Regions from separate parts of the Flexivirga lutea genome, predicted to be linked through region 1. Evidence: predicted binding sites of a transcription regulator. Region 1 holds the regulator's gene; each other region holds the start of a gene.
The links. Region 1 encodes LexA, which represses DNA repair genes until DNA is damaged. Its sites were predicted from a motif close to TCGAACANNTGTTCGA; they were not measured.
Positions count from the first base shown of each region.

Region 2: ACYVBN_RS07630 (HNH endonuclease signature motif containing protein) is a predicted target of LexA. The motif match lies at 3,360-3,375, and genes of this name have one in related genera.
Region 3: ACYVBN_RS13940 (HNH endonuclease signature motif containing protein) is a predicted target of LexA. The motif match lies at 2,934-2,949, and genes of this name have one in related genera.

Region 1 is NZ_BAAGZB010000001.1:770,082-776,408, forward strand. It holds gene ACYVBN_RS03695 (LysR family transcriptional regulator) at 1-859, opposite strand, end outside; gene ACYVBN_RS03700 (GOLPH3/VPS74 family protein) at 983-1,648, shown strand; gene ACYVBN_RS03705 (SIR2 family protein) at 1,672-2,517, shown strand; gene lexA (transcriptional repressor LexA) at 2,607-3,323, opposite strand; gene ACYVBN_RS03715 (hypothetical protein) at 3,644-4,102, shown strand; gene nrdR (transcriptional regulator NrdR) at 4,390-4,890, shown strand; gene ACYVBN_RS03725 (vitamin B12-dependent ribonucleotide reductase) at 4,999-6,327, shown strand, end outside.
Region 2 is NZ_BAAGZB010000002.1:254,884-261,210, reverse strand. It holds gene ACYVBN_RS07645 (nucleoside triphosphate pyrophosphohydrolase family protein) at 256-555, shown strand; gene ACYVBN_RS07640 (HIT family protein) at 608-1,111, shown strand; gene ACYVBN_RS07635 (nucleotidyltransferase family protein) at 1,246-1,764, shown strand; gene ACYVBN_RS07630 (HNH endonuclease signature motif containing protein) at 2,108-3,343, opposite strand; gene ACYVBN_RS07625 (YbaK/EbsC family protein) at 3,615-4,154, opposite strand; gene ACYVBN_RS07620 (hydroxymethylglutaryl-CoA lyase) at 4,234-5,163, shown strand; gene ACYVBN_RS07615 (M13 family metallopeptidase) at 5,267-6,327, shown strand, end outside.
Region 3 is NZ_BAAGZB010000003.1:258,592-264,918, reverse strand. It holds gene ybeY (rRNA maturation RNAse YbeY) at 1-56, opposite strand, end outside; gene ACYVBN_RS13945 (PhoH family protein) at 57-1,151, opposite strand; gene ACYVBN_RS13940 (HNH endonuclease signature motif containing protein) at 1,472-2,854, opposite strand; gene ACYVBN_RS13935 (MFS transporter) at 3,215-4,597, opposite strand; gene ACYVBN_RS13930 (helix-turn-helix domain-containing protein) at 4,693-5,457, shown strand; gene ACYVBN_RS13925 (16S rRNA (uracil(1498)-N(3))-methyltransferase) at 5,458-6,195, opposite strand; gene dnaJ (molecular chaperone DnaJ) at 6,202-6,327, opposite strand, start outside.

The DNA.
Region 1 (6,327 bases):
CAGGCACGCGTTGCAGGTCCGGCGTGGTGACGGCATACACCGCCCGGCGTGACGCCGGATCCATCGGCACCGTGACGACACCCGGATTGCCGGCGGAGCGGCGGATCAGGTCCGGCACCAGCGCGACCCCGAGGCCCTCGGAGACCAGCCCGAGCACGGCGACGTAGTCCTCGGTCTCGAACGCGACGTCGGGATTGAATCCGGCCCGCTCGGCCAATGACAACAGGTGGCCACGACAGCGCGGGCAGCCGGCGATCCAGGGCTCACTCGCCAGGTCGGCGAGCTTGACCTTCCGGGACTTCGCCTTCGGGTGGTCCAGCGGCAGCGCGAGCCGCACCTCGTCGTCGAGCAGTTTGCGGGTGACGAAGGAGTCGATGTCCTCCTCGCCGCGTGCCAGGTCGGTGCCCTCATAGGCGAACGCCACCGCCACGTCGCACTCCCCGGAGCGGAGCGCGGCCAGGGATTCGGGCGGCTCGGCCTCGGTGAAACTCACCTGCACGTCGGGGAACCGTTGCTTGACCAGCGCCAGCGCTCGCGGCACCAGCGTCGAGGAGGAGGAGGGAAAGGCCATCAACCGCACGCGGCCCGCCCGCAGGCCCGCGATCGCCGCCACCTCCGACTCGGCAGCATCCAGTGCTGCCAGCACCGGGCTGGCGTGCCGCGCCAGCACCTGGCCCGCCTCGGTGAGCCGCACACTGCGACCCAGCCGCTCGACCAGGACGGTGCCGGTGCGGTCCTCGAGGCGACGGACCATCTGCGAGATGGCCGGCTGTGAATAGCCCAGCGAGGCGGCCGCGGCGGTGAAGCTGCCGTGGTCGCTGATGGCCTTGATGACCCTGAGTCCCGCCGCATCGATCATGATCACGAGGATAACAGCGGGTTATCCACAGGGACGAATTTTCCGTGATTGCTAATCCTTGCGACGGAGTTTGTCCGTCCGCGGATGGATCTGTGGCGAGCGTGTGCGACGTACTGTCGGTGAATGCTGATCTGTGCGGAACTTCTGCTCATGGCGACCAGCCCCGAGGGTGGCCGGCTGACCGGACACGCTCCACTCGATCTGGCACTCTCCGGGGCGGTGCTGTGCGAGCTGGCGGCATACGAGCGGGTTGCGGTGCAGGGCGGCCGGCTCGTGGTCATCGATGGCCGGCCCGGGGGCGACCCCCTGCTCGATCACGCGCTGGCCGTGTTCGTGCAGAAGGCGGGCAAGAAACCGGAACGCGCACTGCCCGCGCTGGCCAAGGGGATGGCCGACCGCGTCTACCACCGGCTGGTCGCCGACGGCGCGGTCCGGCACCAGCCGGGAGGGTTCCTGCGCCCCGAGAAGCATCCGGTCGTCGACCTGGCTGCTCGCGCGACCCTGCTGGACGCCGCCGGACGCGTCCTCGCCGGCACCGCCCGGCCGGATCTGCACACCGGGTCCACGGTCGCACTCCTCGGCGCCGCCGACGCGGTGACCAAGGTGTATGACGCCCGGCAGTTCGGCGTCTCAGGGCGGGAGCTGACCAGACGTGCCAAGGCGGTGGGCGAGCAGGACTGGACCGCGGGCGCGGCGGCGGCGGCGATCAAGAGTGCACAGGCGGCCACGAACGCTGCCCTGATCGCTGCCACCACCGCTGCCACGAGTGCCGCGATCGCGGGTAGTTGAACCGATGTGAGAGCTTTGCCGTTGTGGTGGCCCGCGATCTGACAACCGACCTGACAGCCCTGGCCGAGTTGGTCGCCGGCGGTGGGGTGCTGGCGCTGACCGGCGCGGGGCTGTCCACCGACTCGGGGATCCCCGATTACCGGGGCGCTGACGGCAAGCGCCGTTTCCAGCCGATGACGGCTCAGGAACTGCTCGCCAGCCCCGCCGCGCGGCGGCGTTACTGGGCCCGTTCGTATGTCGGCTGGCCGCGTTTCGCGGCGGCCGAGCCCAACGACGGCCATCGTGCCGTGGCCGCGCTGCAACACGCCGGATTGGTCGGTCCGGTGATCACCCAGAACGTGGACGGACTGCACCAGGCGGCCGGTGCCCGGAACGTGGTCGAGTTGCACGGCAGCCTGACGCACGTGGTCTGCGTGCACTGCGGCGAACGCTACGAACGCTCGACGGTCGACGCCTGGCTGCAGTTGGCCAACCCCGACTTCGACCGGTCGGCGGACGGTCCGTTGCGACCCGATGGGGACGTGGCGATCGCCGAGTCACTGATCGGCGGATTCCGACTGGTGCATTGCGTCGTCTGCGGTTCGGACCTGCTGAAACCCGACGTGGTGATGTTCGGCGAATCCGTGCCCAAGCCTCTGGTGGAGCGTTGCTTCGCGCAGGTCCACGCGGCACGTGCGGTCCTGGTGCTCGGCTCGTCCCTGGCCGTGATGTCGGGCTATCGATTCATCCGCCGCGCCGTCCGGGAGCGCATCCCGGTCGCCGTGGTCACCCATGGCTGGACGCGCGCGACCGACGAGGAGGTGTCGGTGCGCGTCGATGCACCGCTGGGTGAGACGTTGACGGCGCTCGCCGCCGCGCTGACCGGCTGAGCTGTTCCGATCCACGCCTCACACGAAGATCGGGGGCCGCCGCGACGTATGCGGAGGAACGCAGCGGGGGAGAAACGTGGTGGGGTGGTCTAGACCCGGCGCAGGACCGCGGTGACCTTGCCCAGGATCGTCGCATCGTCACCGTCGATCGGGTCGTAGGCGTCGTTGTGCGGCATCAGCCACACCTTGCCCCGGGTGCGCTTGAACGTCTTGACCGTCGCCTCGTTGTCGAGCATCGCCGCCACGATGTCGCCGTTGGTCGCCGTGGGCTGCTGGCGCACCACGACCCAGTCGCCGTCGCAGATCGCCGCATCGACCATCGAGTCGCCGACGACCTTCAACAGGAAGAGGTCACCTTCGCCCACGATCTGCTTGGGCAGCGGGAAGACGTCTTCCACGACCTCCTCGGCGAGGATCGGACCGCCCGCAGCGATCCGCCCCACGACGGGGATGTATGACGCCTCGGGTCGTGCGTCGCCCAGCCCGGTCTCGTCGACGCCCGACTCCTCGGCGCTGCGTACGCTCGAGCCGCCGCGGTAGCCGCGGGTGTCGGTGCCGTCCGGGTCGATGACCTCCATGGCTCGGGGGCGGTTGGGGTCGCGGCGCAGGTAACCCTTGCGCTCCAACATCGTCAATTGGTGCGCCACCGAGCTGGGACTGGTCAGGCCGACCGCGTCCCCGATCTCGCGCAGGCTCGGCGGGTAGCCGCGCCGGTCCACGGAATTGCGGATCACCTGCAGCACCTTGCGCTGCCTGGTGGTCAGGCTCTCTCCGGCGCGATCGGGAAGTTCGTGCACCTGTGCCATCGCTGTCATCTCCTCCTCGGCGAACAGTTCGCTCGAAGCGGCCGGCGAGCGTCCGTGCGGACCGTGGTCCGTGCGGTGAGTGGGTGCTGGATGTGGAGCTGGATCGGCGCCGGCTGTCGGTGCTCGGTGCTTGCCTTGGCTTCGTGAAAACAGCGTATGGGTTTCGGACACAGTTTCCAAACATCTGTACGACGCGTGTCTCGACGATGTCGAACGTCCGTGCTATACATCCGACAGGTGTCCGATCGCACGCTTGTTCGGGCCAGGTCCGTCGCAGGGACGGTGCGCATCCGGTCGCGCCGAGGTTTCAGGAGGAAGAGATGAGTGCAGTGGCACCGTGGGACGTCATGGTCGACCCGCCGGCCGATCGAGCCCCCGAGCCCCCCGAGGTCCCCGAGGGCCGTGGGCGTCGTCGGCACCTGCGGGTGGTTCCGACCGGCCAGGCGGCCAGCGGCGGTGGCGAGCGGGTCGGCGTCCGTGTCGACGCGGCGGATGGCGCAAGCGGGCTGCGGTTGACGGCCCGCGGTCGCCGGTTGCTGGTGGCGCTCGTCGCTGTGGTCATGCTGGTGGGCGGGGGAGCGGCGGCCCGCGCCTGGGCCACCACCTCCGCGCCGGTGACGCACACCGTCACCGTCCACGACGGCGAGACGCTGTCCGAGGTGGCGCACCGCGCCTACCCGTCGATGCCGGTCGCCGACGCGGTCACCAAGGTGGCCCTGGCCAACGACCTCAACGGCCTGCAGGTGGTGGCCGGACAGCAGCTGCGGTTGCCGCGCTGAGTGATTGCAGCGGTGTCCGTGCGCCGCCCCGGTGAGGGACGTGACGCGCGGGTTCCAGGCGCCTGACCAGGGCGTTTCGCGGCATGGCGGACGGCTCTTGCACTTGTGGTGGGACCGGCCTAAGATCCCTATATCTAGTAGTTACACCGATGGGATTCGTCCACATCTAGTCCACATGCCAGAGCGCGTTGTCCCCAGATCGTCCACCGTTCACCCACAGCTTCGTCCACAGGGTGCGGGTCCGTGGCGGCGCATCGTGGGCGGCGTTCCCGGGAGAGGAGTCGACCGTGCATTGTCCGTTCTGCCGTCATGACGACAGTCGCGTCGTCGACAGTCGCACGAGCGAGGACGGCACCTGCATCAAGCGTCGCCGGCAGTGTCCCGACTGCGGTAAGCGCTTCTCGACGACCGAGACTGCGAGCCTCACCGTCGTCAAGCGCTCGGGTGCCAGCGAGCCGTTCAGCCGCCAGAAGGTTTTGGTCGGTGTGCGCAAGGCATGCCAGGGCCGCCCGGTCAGCGAGGACCAACTCGCGCTGCTCGCGCAGGAGGTCGAGGAGTCGATCCGCGCCCAGGGGGCGGCCGAGATCGACGCGCACGACGTGGGTCTGGCGATCCTCGGCCCGCTGCGCAGCCTGGACGAGGTCGCCTATCTGCGTTTCGCCTCGGTCTACCAGGCCTTCGACGACCTCGAGGACTTCGAGGCCGCCATCGCGCTGCTGCGTGCCGAACGTCCGGCGACGGGCGTGGAGCCAGATCACGCCGCGGGCCGCGAACCCGCCGGCGACTGAGGCACGTTCCACGTCAGTCCGCAGCACCACGGCAACACCACTCACCACACAGCAACAACACATCCCGCAGCACAGTCGACCGCCTTCGGGCGGGAAAGGAAGTTGGACATGACCGACACGGCAGACGCGGGCTCGAAGGCGCGACGCGGCAGCGGCGCGCGCAAGGGCCTGACCGTCGAGCGCATCTTCACCACGCCCGGGGTGCACCCCTATGACGAGGTCACCTGGGAGCGGCGCGATGTCGTCCAGCAGAACTGGAAGACCGGCGAGACGATCTTCGAGCAGCGCGGTGTGGAGTTCCCCGACAGCTGGTCGCTCAATGCCTCCACCATCGTCACCACCAAATACTTCCGTGGCGCGGTCGGCACGCCACAGCGGGAGAGCAGCCTCAAGCAGCTCATCGACCGGGTCGTGCTCACCTATGTGCGCGCCGGCAAGGAACACGGCTACTTCGCGACCGACGACGACGCCGAGATCTTCGAGCACGAGCTGACCTGGTCCCTGCTGCACCAGGTGTTCAGCTTCAACTCCCCGGTCTGGTTCAACGTGGGCACCAAGTCGCCGCAACAGGTGTCAGCGTGCTTCATCCTCTCGGTCGACGACTCCATGGACTCGATCCTCAACTGGTACAAGGAAGAGGGCTTCATCTTCAAGGGCGGCTCCGGTGCCGGCCTCAACCTCTCCCGCATCCGCTCCTCCAAGGAGCTGCTGTCCTCCGGTGGCACCGCCTCCGGGCCGGTGTCGTTCATGCGCGGTGCGGACGCGTCCGCAGGCACCATCAAGTCCGGCGGCGCCACCCGTCGCGCGGCCAAGATGGTCGTGCTGGACGTCGACCACCCCGACATCGAGGAGTTCGTCGAGACCAAGGCGCGCGAGGAGGACAAGATCCGCGCGCTGCGTGACGCCGGCTTCGACATGGATCTCGGCGGCAAGGACATCACCTCGGTCCAATACCAGAACGCCAACAACTCGGTCCGGGTCACCGACGAGTTCATGCGCGCGGTCGAGGAGGGCACCTCGTTCGGGCTGCGCGCCCGCAATACGGGTGAGGTCATCGAGGAGATCGACGCCCGCAGCCTCTTCGACAAGATCAACAAGGCCGCCTGGGAGTGCGCCGACCCCGGCCTGCAGTACGACGACACCATCAACGCCTGGCACACCAACCCGGAGACCGGCCGCATCACGGCGTCCAACCCGTGCTCCGAATACATGTCGCTGGACAACAGCTCCTGCAACCTGGCGAGCCTCAACCTGCTGAAGTTCCTGCGTGAGGACGACACCTTCGACGCCGCCACCTTCCGATCAGTCGCCGAGTTGGTCATCACCGCGATGGACATCTCGATCTGCTTCGCCGACTTCCCGACCGAGTCGATCGGTCAGACGACGCGTGACTACCGCCAGCTGGGCATCGGCTACGCCAACCTCGGCGCGCTGCTG
Region 2 (6,327 bases), on a different contig from region 1:
AGGCTCGTCGCCCGACGATCGACTCGCGGTGAGAGGTCAATCGATGCTGTCAGCGGGCTCGCTCACGACATCTGGTGACCTCTCGGTGCCCGCCCTGCCCCAGGCCACGAGCCCCGCAAGACGAACGTCTATTGAGACCAGGCCTACGGTGCGCCGGCAGCAGGAAGTCGCTCTTCCGAACCCGTGAGCCTTCTTCGGGTCCTGTCGCCAGGCGTCGGTGACAGATGTGAGTCGAGATACGCGCTGTCTGAGAGCATGCTCGACATGGATTGCGATGAATATCAGCGCGCGGCGATGCGGACGGCGCGCGACGTGGACGCACCGGATGAGTTCATGCACCTGGTTCTCGGCCTGGTCGGCGAGGCTGGGGAAGTTGCCGAGAAGATCAAGAAGCTGATCCGGGACAAGGGCAGTGACTTGGCTCTGCTGGACCGCGATGACATGGCGGCCGAACTAGGGGACGTCCTTTGGTACACAGCGGTCTTGGCGAACTTTTTGGATCTGCCGCTCAGCGAGGTTGCTCAGAAGAACGTCGACAAGCTCGCCGATCGGTAGCGGCTGTCGGTGCTCGGTGGATCGGGTGACAAACGTTGAGCGGTGCGTCCGAATGACCCCGTCTCGTCACGAACCCGACGGGTACTCGTGCCCGTTTTGCCGTATCCAGGTCGGTGTCTACAACGAGCACCAGCAACCTGAAGACGTGGTGGCGGTGACCGACCGCGCGTTCGCACGGGTGGCGCCGAAATGGTGGCCGGACAATGACGGCGCGCTGCTCGTGATCCCGCGTACCCACGTCGAGAACCTCTACGACATCAGCACAGTCGATGGCCATGCCGTGTGGGATCTCACGAAGCGCGTCGCGATAGCGATGCGCGCGGCATACGGCTGCGACGGCGTCTCGACGCGACAGCACAACGAACCGGCCGGCGGGCAGGACGTCTGGCATCTTCACGTGCACGTCTTCCCCCGAAGGAGCGGTGACAAGTTGTACCAACGTCACGACGACGCCCGGTGGGTGACCCCAGCTGAACGGGCCGGGTATGCCGAAAGGCTTCGCACCGTCTTAAAAATGCCGACTACGTTCTCTGCGATCGAAAGACCGGCGAACTGACTTGATCGTGTCTCGCTAGACGATCGTCTAACGAGCGCCCGCAGCACCGCCTTCCCGGTGGCAGCGGCTGGCTGTCACACCCGCCCTCTAGCGTTCGGGTTGAGGAGGCCGAGGGTGCAGAGAGGAAGTCGCGGATGCAGTGGCAGACGGCTCTTGAGAAGTTCGCAACTCGCACCCAGCCTTCGCTGCGTTGGATGCTCGTCGGTTCCGCAGCAACAGCACTGCACCAGGTCCCGGTTCGCCCCGGTGACGTTGACATTCTGCTTCACCCGGCCACTACTGACCGGGAGATGCAACGACTGTCCGACGCGTTGAAGCCATTTGTGGGCACCCCGGCCTCTCCCACCGCAGTGCTCGACACCTTCACCAGTTCGCCGTCTGCACCGTGGGCATTCGACGGGGACTGGACATTTGGGCGGTGGCGGCTGGCCGGCACCAAGGTTGAGGTCGCCCGGATCATGACGCTGGCCGAACCCAACTGCATCAACGAAACGATCGGCGAAGCAGTCTGGGCAACTCGCGAACTCATCCCATGGCGCGGCTTGACACTGCCCGTTGTCCCCTTACAGGTCCAACTAACGACCTGCCGCAATCGGGGACTTACCGACCGAGCCGATGCAATCGAGCATCGGCTCGCGCTGACACGCGGGTGAGGATGTCTCCGTAGGCGATCCGCTTGCGGCGACGATGGTGAGTGACAGGCAGCAGCCACATCGGTGTGCTCCGAAGGCTTGGCCCAGCAGTGGCTGTCAGTGCTCTCGAAACTCACCGACATTTCTGCTGCCGGGCTCGTTCCAAGTGCTGTCGAGACTCATCGACAAATGCTCTCCAAACTCACCTACACAGACAACTGGATGTACCCCAGGATGGAAGCACGGCGCAGGGAAGAGGCGGCGCCCTGCCAGCCAAGGCGCACGCATCTGCGGCGAAGGGTGCGTCATCCCGACGCGAATGACACGGACGATCCGTTGGACAGAGTTGCGTTCGGGGTCGTCCTCAGGCTGCTGCGGTGTGGTGGCCAGGCATCCGGCCAGGTGTCAGGTCCCAGCGCACACCGTCGAGTTCGACGACTGCGGTGTAGCCCTGACGGTGCACGACCTGGTGATGCCGACAACAGAGCAGGGCCGAGTTGGTCAGCGAGGTTTCGCCGCCGGCCCACCACGGTCGGACATGATGCACCTCGCAGAACCCGGGCGGTCGGTCGCATCCGGGGAAGCTGCAACCACCGTCTCGTAGGATCACCGCGGCTCGGATTGCTTTGGTTGCCAACCGTTCTCGACGCCCAACGTCCAGTGGGGCGCTCGGTCCGCCGAGCACGGCCGGGATCAGGTCCGCCGAGCAGGCGAACCTACGAGCAGCGCCGGCATCCACCGTGTCACCACCGGTGGTGGTCGCGCCGCCCTGGCCCTTGCTCAATGTCTCCAAACCCATCGTCAGCAGCACCGTCGCCGCACCCGCCTGGGTGCCTTCCCCGGTTGCCGCACGGGCACCCGCGCCGACCAGGTCCATCAGCGCGTCGAGGCGGCGTTTGCCCGGAGATCGCTCATCTCGCACCGGATTGTCCTGCGACTGATGGTCTGAGCCGCCGAGCCCGAACGCTGAGCCTGGAGTGTCATCAGCGGGTTTCGCGGGGCGCGGCGCGGATCCCGCAGTGACCGCGTCCTTGAAGATCGCCGCATTCGCCGGCGACAACTCGGCCACCACCCGGGTCATCCCCGTCGGTGTTGTCGACCACGACAGTGACTCGGTCCGCTCGAGTTTCTCGTCGTCCTTGGACAGCTCGTCGGGTGCGAACCGGGCGATGATCCGCCGAGTCAGCTGCGTCAACCCCGCAGACCCCAGGGCCGGGTCGATCTGCAGGAACCAGCCGAGCACCTCGTCGCGCTCTGCTGTGGGTATGACGGGGCCGACCTTGTCCGCCTGCGTCAACGCGGTCCGCGCCGACTCCACCGAACATGCACCCTCCAGCAACGCCCCTTTGATGACGGTGTTCTTCCGGTCTCGGCACGAATCTGCCACCGACGCCATCGCTCGCACCGTCTTGGGCTCCACCGGAACGCCCTCGATGTGCTTGCCCAGCCATTGTGCGGTGTTGGCCGCGTCGGACCTCAGCAACACGCCCCGCTGGACAGCGTCCGCGGCCACAAGGGTGGCCACCTGCGCGGACCGACCCTGCAATCGCAGCAGGGCGGTCATCAGCTCGCCCTCCTGGCCCTCGCCCAACTGATGCACGGCGCCCGGTACCTCGTCCAACACGCGTGCGGCGGACTGCAAGATGGCGAGCACTTCCGGCCCACGACCAGGCTCCGCAATCGGGGCACTAGGCGCCGTCGAACGATCGATGCTCATGACGTGAATCCCCTTCCCCCATAGACGTTTTCGCCTACTTACAGGGTACCGGAGAAGCGTGTCAATGACTAGTATTTTATCGAACACATTTCGGTATTTCTGTATGCTCAGGGCCGCCCCCTGTCGTGCAGTGGAGCGAGCCAGAGCCTTGCGGTCAGCCTGCGAAGGTGCCGACCACGGCACCGGCCAGCGCGGCAAGTTCAGCGGGCCGAGCAAGGCACTTGCTGGCCCGTAGTCCTGAGCCGATGACGACTGCGGCCGGTGCATTCGCGACCTGCTCGTCGACCAGCACCGGCCAGTCGGCCGGCAGACCGATCGGCGTGATCCCGCCATACTCCATGCCGCTCAGGTGTACGGCGTCGTCCATCGGCGCAAAGGAGCATTTGCGCACGTCGAGGAACTTGCGTACCGCTCTGTTGACGTCGGCGCGCGTGGTGGCGAGCACGACCACTGCGGTATACCTGCTGACGTCGCCGCGGCGGCCGAGGACGACCACGCAGTTGGCGGACAGTTCGGGCGCCGATCTGTATGCCGCGCAGAACTCCGCCGTGTCGGCGAGCGTCGGGTCGATTTCGCTGACTTCCAGGCTCGGGACCGCATCTAGCATGGCGGCGACCGGCGCAGCGAGTAGGTCTGTGCGATCGGCGGCTGCATGCCAGTCGAGGGTGCCGCGTCCGTCGGGTGTGTCAGGCATGGCGCCACGATAGGCGCGACGACAGGTGACGCCGAGGGCGCCATACGTGGTGCAAGTCACACGGTGCGACCATGAGGGTATGGAGCTGCCACAGGTTGCGTCGATGCCGACTATGCCCGACTCGATCACCATCTACGAGGTCGGAGCGCGGGACGGGCTGCAGAACGAGAAGGCCGTCGTGCCGACCGAGGTGAAGGCACAGTTCATCGAGCGGATCATCGACGCCGGGCTCGAGACTGTCGAGCTCACGTCGTTCGTGCCGCCGTCGTGGATTCCGCAGCTGGCCGACGCGACCGAGCTGATGGAACGACTGGGCGACCTCGGCAAGGGTGCCCAGCGACCGGTGCTGGTGCCGAACGAGCGCGGCCTGGACAACGCGCTCGCAGCGGGCGTCGGTGCGGTCGCGGTCTTCGGGTCCGCGACCGAGACCTTCGCTCGCAAAAACCTCAACCGGTCGGTCGAGGAGTCGCTGCGGATGTTCGCGCCGGTCGTGGCGCGCGCCAAGGACGCCGATCTGTGGGTGCGCGGCTACGTCTCGATGTGCTTCGGAGACCCGTGGGAGGGCCCGGTGCCGATCGAGCAGGTGTTGGACGTCTGCCGCAGGCTGATGGACCTCGGGTGCGACCAGCTGAGCCTGGGCGACACCATCGGCGTCGGCACTCCGGGTCATGTCATCGCACTGCTGGATGCGTTGCAGGCCAAGGGGATCGGCACTGACCGCATCGGCGTCCACTTCCACGACACCTACGGGCAGGCGCTGTCGAACACCGTGACCGCGCTCGGTCACGGCGTGCGCGTCGTCGACGCCTCCACCGGTGGCCTCGGCGGCTGCCCCTACGCCAAGTCGGCGACCGGCAACCTGGCCACCGAGGACCTGGTGTGGATGTGTCGAGGTCTGGGCATCGAGACCGGTGTCGACCTGGACAAGCTGGTCGCAACATCGGTCTGGATGGCTGAACAACTGGGCCGTCCGTCGCCGTCGCGAGTGGTGAAGGCGCTGGCGGGTTGAGCGGTCCGGACGACACACGGCGCGACGGCGCGTAGGTTGACCATCAGTCCGACGTATCAGTCAGACGTCCGCGCGGGCGCAAACAGCAATGAGGAGTTCACCCATGAAGTCTGGTCTCATCACCGACAACTTCGATCACTCGGTGCGGCCGCAGGACGACCTGTTCGGGCACGTCAACGGCACCTGGCTCGACAAGACCGAGATCCCGTCCGACCGCGGCCGGTACGGCACCTTCGATCGCCTCCGGGAGAGCGCGGAGGAGGCGGTCCACGCGCTGATCGAGGAAGCGGCCGAGTCCGACTCCGAGCCCGGCACGCCGCGCCGCCAAGTCGGTGACCTCTTCGCATCGTTCATGGACGTCGAGCGCATCGAGAGGGCGGGCGTCGACGCCCTCGCCGACGATCTGGCCATCATCGAAGCCGTGGCGTCGACCTCGGATCTGCTGCGGGCCTGCGGGCAACTCAGCCGCCGCGGTGTCGACACCTTCATCGGCTTCTATTCCATTGCCGATGCGAAGGATTCGGCGCACAACATCCTCTACGTCATGCAGGCCGGCATCGGTCTACCCGACGAGTCCTACTATCGCGAGGACGAGCACGCCGAGGTGCGAGAGCAGTATGTCGCGCACATCGGCCGGCTGCTCGGGCTCGCGGGACTGGACGGCGGACAGGCCGACACGATCATGGCGCTGGAGACCCGCCTGGCCAAGGCACACTGGGACCGGGTGGCGGCGCGCGACGCGGTGAAGACCTACAACAAGCTCTCCCGTGCCGAGCTGGAGAAGCTCACCCCGGGCCTGGACTGGGACGCCTGGCTGGACGGCGTCGGGGGAGAGGCGCGGATCCTCGATCCGGTCAACGTCGAACAGCCCTCCTTCCTCACCGGATTCGCCGAGGCGTTGTCGGAAGAGTCGCTGGATGCCTGGAAGTCATGGCTCACCTGGCGGCTGGTGTCGGACCGGGCGCCATACCTGCACGAGGCGATGGTGGACGAGCGGTTCGACTTCGCCGGGCGCACGCTGTCCGGCATACCCGAGAACCGTGAGCGCTGGAAGCGCGGTGTCTCTCTGGTCGAGTCGCTGATCGGCGAGGCCGCCGGTCAGCTGTATGTCGAGCGACACTTCCCGCCGCACGCGAAGGCGCGGATGGAGAAGCTGGTCGCCAA
Region 3 (6,327 bases), on a different contig from region 1:
CGCAGTTCCGGCAGGTCGACCTCGAAATCCGTCTCGTTGAGCAGGTCGATGCTCATCTATTTGCCCCGCCGTTCGGCACGGACGACCTTCGCCGGACGAGCCGATGCGCCGCGGGCATCGAACTCCTCGTAGGCCTCGACGATCGCACTGACCAGCCGGTGACGCACCACGTCCTGGGCGGTCAGCCGGGAGAAGTGGATGCCCTCCACGTCCCCGAGGATGTCCTGCACGACGCGCAGACCCGACATGGTGCCGCCGGGCAGGTCCACCTGGGTGACGTCTCCGGTGACCACCATCTTGGAGCCGAAGCCGAGCCGGGTGAGGAACATCTTCATCTGTTCCGCCGAGGTGTTCTGGGCCTCGTCGAGGATGATGAACGCGTCGTTGAGGGTCCGTCCGCGCATGTACGCCAGCGGCGCCACCTCGATGGTGCCGGCGGCCATCAGCCGTGGGATGGAGTCGGGGTCGATCATGTCGTGCAGGGCGTCATACAACGGCCGCAGGTAGGGGTCGATCTTGTCGTTGAGCGTGCCGGGCAGGAAGCCCAGCCGCTCCCCGGCCTCGACCGCCGGCCGGGTGAGGATGATCCGGTTGATCTGCTTGGCCTGCAGCGCGGCGACCGCCTTGGCCATCGCCAGGTAGGTCTTGCCGGTGCCGGCCGGGCCGATGCCGAAGACCACGGTGTGCTCGTCGATGGCGTCGACGTATTCCTTCTGCCCCAACGTCTTCGGCCGGATGGTGCGACCGCGGTTGCTGACGATGTTCATCGTCAACACATCCGCCGGACGCTCGCGGGTCCGTGCCCGCAGCATGCCGATCGAGCGCTCGACGGCGTCACGGTTGAGCTGTTGGCCCGCGTCCAGCACCGTCAGCAGCTCGTCGAGCAGTTCCTCGACCAGTGCCATGTCGGCGGGCGGGCCGGCCAGGTGGAAGACGTTGCCCCGCACGTGGATGGTCAGCTTCGGGAAGGCCCGCTCCATGGTGCGTAGCAACTCGTCGCGCGGCCCGAGGAGCGTCACCATCGACACGTCCGGCGGAACCTCGATGGTGTGCTGGGCGTGCACGTCGCCCGGTGCGCCGGGGTCGGTGCCGGTGTTGTCGGCCGACCGCTTCAGCGACCCGGGCTGAGGATCATGATCATCACTTGTCATCGTGCGTCCCATTCTACGGGCGATGACCGACGCCTTCGAATCGTTTGCTGCCCGATCGCCCCGTAGGACCCATCGGTCCGCCGAGAAGACCTCGCTCTCGTATCTCCGCGACAGAGCCCCGTCACCGCTCGAGCTTGCTCATGCCGATCGGCAGTGCGCTCCACCACGTCGCCAATCCACTGATCGTTGCAGACGGCGGAACTCCCCTGCCGCATGAGTCGTGCCGGGAGCTCGTTGCGGTCGCCGATCGACCACCGGGAAGGCAGATCGACGACGCGGACCGCTCCGAATGTCACCACAGCCCTCTTGCGCCTCAAGGCTCAGGCTGCCGCGGTGTGGTGGCCGGGCATCAGGCCGGGTGTGAGGTCCCAGTGCACGCCGTCGGGTCGGATCTCGGCCAGGTAGCCCTGCCGGTGCACGGTGCGGTGATGCCTGCCGCACAACAATGCCGAGTCGGTCAGGCAGGTGTGGCCGCCGGCCCACCAAGGGGTGACGTGGTGGACTTCGCAGAACCCGGGTGGCCGGTCGCAGCCGGGGAAGGTACACCCGTGATCGCGCAGGATCACCGCGGCCCGGATGGCCTTGGTGGCCAGGCGTTGTCGCCGTGCGACGTCCAGGGGTCGGCTGGGACCGCCGAGGACGGCGGGGATGAGGTCGGCGGTGCAGGCGAACCGCCGCGCCGCGCCCGCATCGATCACGTCGCCGGTGCTGGTGTGCGCGGGGCCGCTGCCGTGGGTGAGGGTGTCCAACCCGATGGTCAGCAACACTGTCGCGGCACTGGCTTGCACACCGTCCCCCGCCGCGGCACGGGCGCCGGCACCGACCAGGTCCATCAGCGCGTCCGCCCGACGCTTGCCCGCCGAGCGTTCATCACGCACCGGCTCACCCGAACCTGCGGACGGATCGAAGGCTTCGGATGTGTCGGCGCCGCCGAGGCCGAAGACGGCACCCGACCCGTGACCCGTGCTGGCATCGGGTTTCGCCGGATCGGGCGCGGACTTGGCGTTGATCGCTTCCTTCAGAATGGCCGCGTTCGCCGGCGACAACTCGGCCACCAGCCGGGTCATCCCGGTCGGTGTCGTCGACCACGACAGCGTCTCGGTGTCGTCGAGCTTCTCGTCGTCGTCGGAGAGCTTGTCCGGGGCGTAACAGGCCAGGATCTCCCGTGTCAGCCGGGTCAGACCGGCACACCCCAGCGAAGAGTCCACCTGCAGGAACCAGCCCAACACCTCGTCACGGTCGGCGATCGGGATCACCGGCCCCACCTTGTCCGCCTGCGTCAGGGCGGTCCGTGCCGATTCGACCGAGCACGACCCGTCTCGAAGAGCCTGGCCGATGACAGTGTTCTTCCGCGCCCGGCACGCGTCCGCGACAGCGGCCATCGTCCGCACCGTCTTCGGCTCGACCGGGACATCGCCGACATGAGCGCCCAACCATTGGGCCGTGGTGGCCGCGTCCGACCGGTCGACCGCGCCTCGTTCGGCCGCGTCTGCGGCCACCAGGGTGACCAGCTGCGCGGACCGGCCCTGCAGCCGCAACAGCGTCGCCACCAGTTCGTCCTCCTGGTCGCCGCCCACCTGGTGCACCGCACCCGGCACCTCGTCCAACACGACCGCTGCCGCCTGCAACACCGCCAGCACTTCCGGGCCACGCCCAGGCTGCGCGACCAAGGCAGCATCCACCACTGAATCATGGATGCTCATGGCGTGAATCCCCCTGGCCTGTCTGTGTTTTCGTCTACCCACAGGATACCGGAGTGCACTGACAACGGCTAGTATTTCATCGAACACATTTCTGATTAACTGGTTGACTGTCTGCCGGGCGTCCGCAGTCGCCAGGCTCCGATGGGGGCGTGGTCTCGATACGCCTCCCTCGCTCCGCTCCTCCGGCACTCGACCGACGCACGTTTCCGCACGTGCCCTTCGAGACGCTCGCTCGTCCCTCACGAACTCCTCAGGGCGCGAGCTCGGCCACACAGCTTCTGGCGGATTCGGGCGCTGATCTCGATACGCTCCTCCGCTTCGCTCCCCCGCTACTCGATCGACGCTGTGCCGCTTCTCCCGCTACTCGATCGGCTTCGTTCGTCGGCCTGCCGCCAGCCACATCGCGAGCAGCCAGACGCCGGCACCGACGACGAAGCACCACGCCATACGACAGGTGGCGCCGGGTGCAGTGACGGAGCCGGCGATCGCACCGAACAACCCCACCCCGAACGACGTTCCGGTTTGCCGGGCGGCGTTGTTCAGGCCGCCCACCACCCCCGCTGCGCTCGGCGCTGCTGCCACCGACGTCGCGACCAGCGGCATCACCAGCATGCCGAGCGCCACGCCCGCGAGCAGCATCCCGGGGACCAGGGGCAGCAGCGCGTGCGGTGCGCGCCATACCGCGAGCGCCAGCGACAGTTCGCCGAGCACGCCGACGACGAACCCGGCGCGGATCAGCCGAACGGGACGGATCCGCACCATCCGCCGGCGCGCCAGCAACGGCACGAGTGTCAGCGGCGCGAACATCGGCAGTGTCGCCAGGCCGGCGGAGAAGGCGTCCCTGCCTTGCACCGTCTGGAGCAGGAAGGCCAGCACCAGCAGGGAACCGTTCCCGACGAGGTTCATCCCGAGCGATCCGGCAGACGCCCGCAGCAACTCGCGGTTGCGCCACAGCTCACGCGGCACCATCGGCGCCGCGGCGCGTCGCTGCCCGACCACGAACGCCGTTCCGCTTGCGCCGGCCGCCGCCACGAGGAGCAATCCGACCGGACTGGTCCCTGCGCGGCCGAGTTCGATGAGTCCGGCGATCGCGCATCCCAGGCTCGCGGTCGAGGTCACCGCGCCGAACCGGTCGAGCGGCCGCTGCTGGGTCCGGCCGCGCGGCAACGTGACCGCACCCACCGTTGCCGCGACCACGACGGGCGCATTGATCAGGAAGATCAGGCGCCAACTGCCGACGCCGATGAGCGCGCCACCGACCAGCGGCCCGAGCGCGACCGCCGAGCCCGAGACACCGGACCACACGGCGATCGCCCGAGCCCGTTCGTCCGGGTGCTCCCAGATCGCGGTGATGAGCGACAGACTGGCCGGCAACATCGCCGCTGCACCAACGCCCTGCACCACCCGGCCGGTCACCAGCACCGGGAGCGTCGATGCCGCCGCACATCCGATCGAGCCCATGCCGAAAGCCACCAGCCCCACGACGAACGCACGACGCGCGCCCCACCGATCGGCGCCGGTTCCCGCAGTCAGCAACAACGCCGCGAGCGGCACCGTGTAGCCGTCGACCACCGCCTGCGCGCCGGCCGTGCCGCCGCCCATGCCCCGCTCGATGCTGGGCAGCGCGACGTTGACGATCGACACGTCGAGCAATACCAGGAACATCGACGAGCACAGGATGAGCAGGCTGCGGCCACGCCCGCCCTGCGCCGTGCCGGCCGGTGCGGATTCCGTCGTCGTCATACGCACCAGCCTGCGCCGTGAACCTTCGGCGCTCACCGAACCGTGCAGCGGACGCTTCGGTGGCCGGCGAAACGTCCGGCGGCGAGAATGGCGACATGACCGGGAAGCAGCAGCGGGACGTCGCGGACGTGGCCGCGGCCTTCGCCGACCGTGCTCGGGCACGGATGATCGGCGCACTGATCGACGGGCGGCGCCTGCCCGCGTCGCGCCTGGCGACGGAGGCCGGGGTCAGCGCCGCGACCACCAGCGGTCACCTGCGGCGGATGCTCGATGCCGGGATCGTCCAGGTGGAGGTGAGTGGTCGGCACCGCTTCTACTATCTGGCCGACGCGCAAGTGGCCGCCGCTTATGAGGCGTTGATCGCGATGACCCCGCTGCCCCCGATCACCTCGCTGCGGACGGGCACCCGGATGGCACGGCTGCGCACGGCGCGCACCTGTTACGACCACTTCGCCGGCCGGCTCGGTGTCGCGATCACCGCCGCCCTGATCGACACGGGTGTGCTGCACGCCCTCGACGCACACGCCGACACCCGCCGCCGGGTCGGCGACCGCCTGTCGGCACCGGTCCCGGCCGATCGCTTCGAGCTCGGGCCCGGAGCGCAGGACCACCTGGCGTCCTGGGGCGTGGATCTCGCGGCGGTCGAGGCCCTCAACCGGCCGACGCTGCGCTTCTGCCTGGACTGGACGGAGCAGCGCGAGCACCTGGCCGGCGCGCTCGGTGCGGCCATCCTGTCCGCCGCGCGGGACCGTGCCTGGGTCTGCGACGGTCCGCGCCCGCGCGAACTCGCGCTGACCTCGGCCGGCGCGGCCGGCTTCGCGCGGCTGGCGCCGGCGATCTCGCAGGAGTTGGCCGGCTGATCACCAGCGGCTGCGGGCCAACAGGACCGCGAGCGCTGTCGGGCCGGCGTTGGACGCACGCAGCACCGTCGGCCCGAGGCGTATGGCGCGAGCGCCGACCGCCTCGAACGCCGTCAGTTCGTCGGGGCTGATCCCGCCCTCAGGCCCGACCACGACGACGACTTCTCCTGCAGGCACGTCGAATTCGCCGATCGCGACGTCCGCCTCCTCGTGGAGTATGACGACGGCGTCGGCATCCTGCAGGCGTGCCGGTGCGCTCCGGCTGGTCACCAGCGGCTCGACGTCCGGCACGGTCGGGCGGCGTGACTGTTTGCTGGCCGAGACGACCAGTGATTCCCATTTCGCGTGCGCCTTGTCCGCTTTGGCGCCGCGCCACTGGACGATGCTGCGATCGGCCTGCCACGGGATGACCGCGTCCACGCCGAGCTCGGTCGAAGCCTCGACGGCTTGCTCGTCACGGCCACCCTTGGCCAGCGCCTGCATGAGCACGAAACGGGTTGCCGGACGGTGGGATTCGCGAAGAGTCGCGATCTGCACGGTCAAGCCGTTCCGGGCTGCGGCGACGATCGGGCCCTCGGCGACCCGGCCCGATCCGTCCGCCACCTGCACGGTCTCGCCGACCGCCAGGCGGCTGACCACCACGGCGTGCCGTGCCTCGTCACCGCTGACCGTGACGGTGCCGCCGACGGCGGCTGCGTGCAGCGCACCGACGGTCGCGAAGAAGAGGCGTGCGGTCACCGGCGGCTACTTGGCCTGGAAGGCGTCCCGCAGTTTGCCGAACAGCCCCTTCTCGACCCGGCCGAAGCGCGCCTCCGGGCGCTCCTCGCCACGCTCCTTGGCCAGCAGCCGCAACAGCTCCTCCTGCTGCGG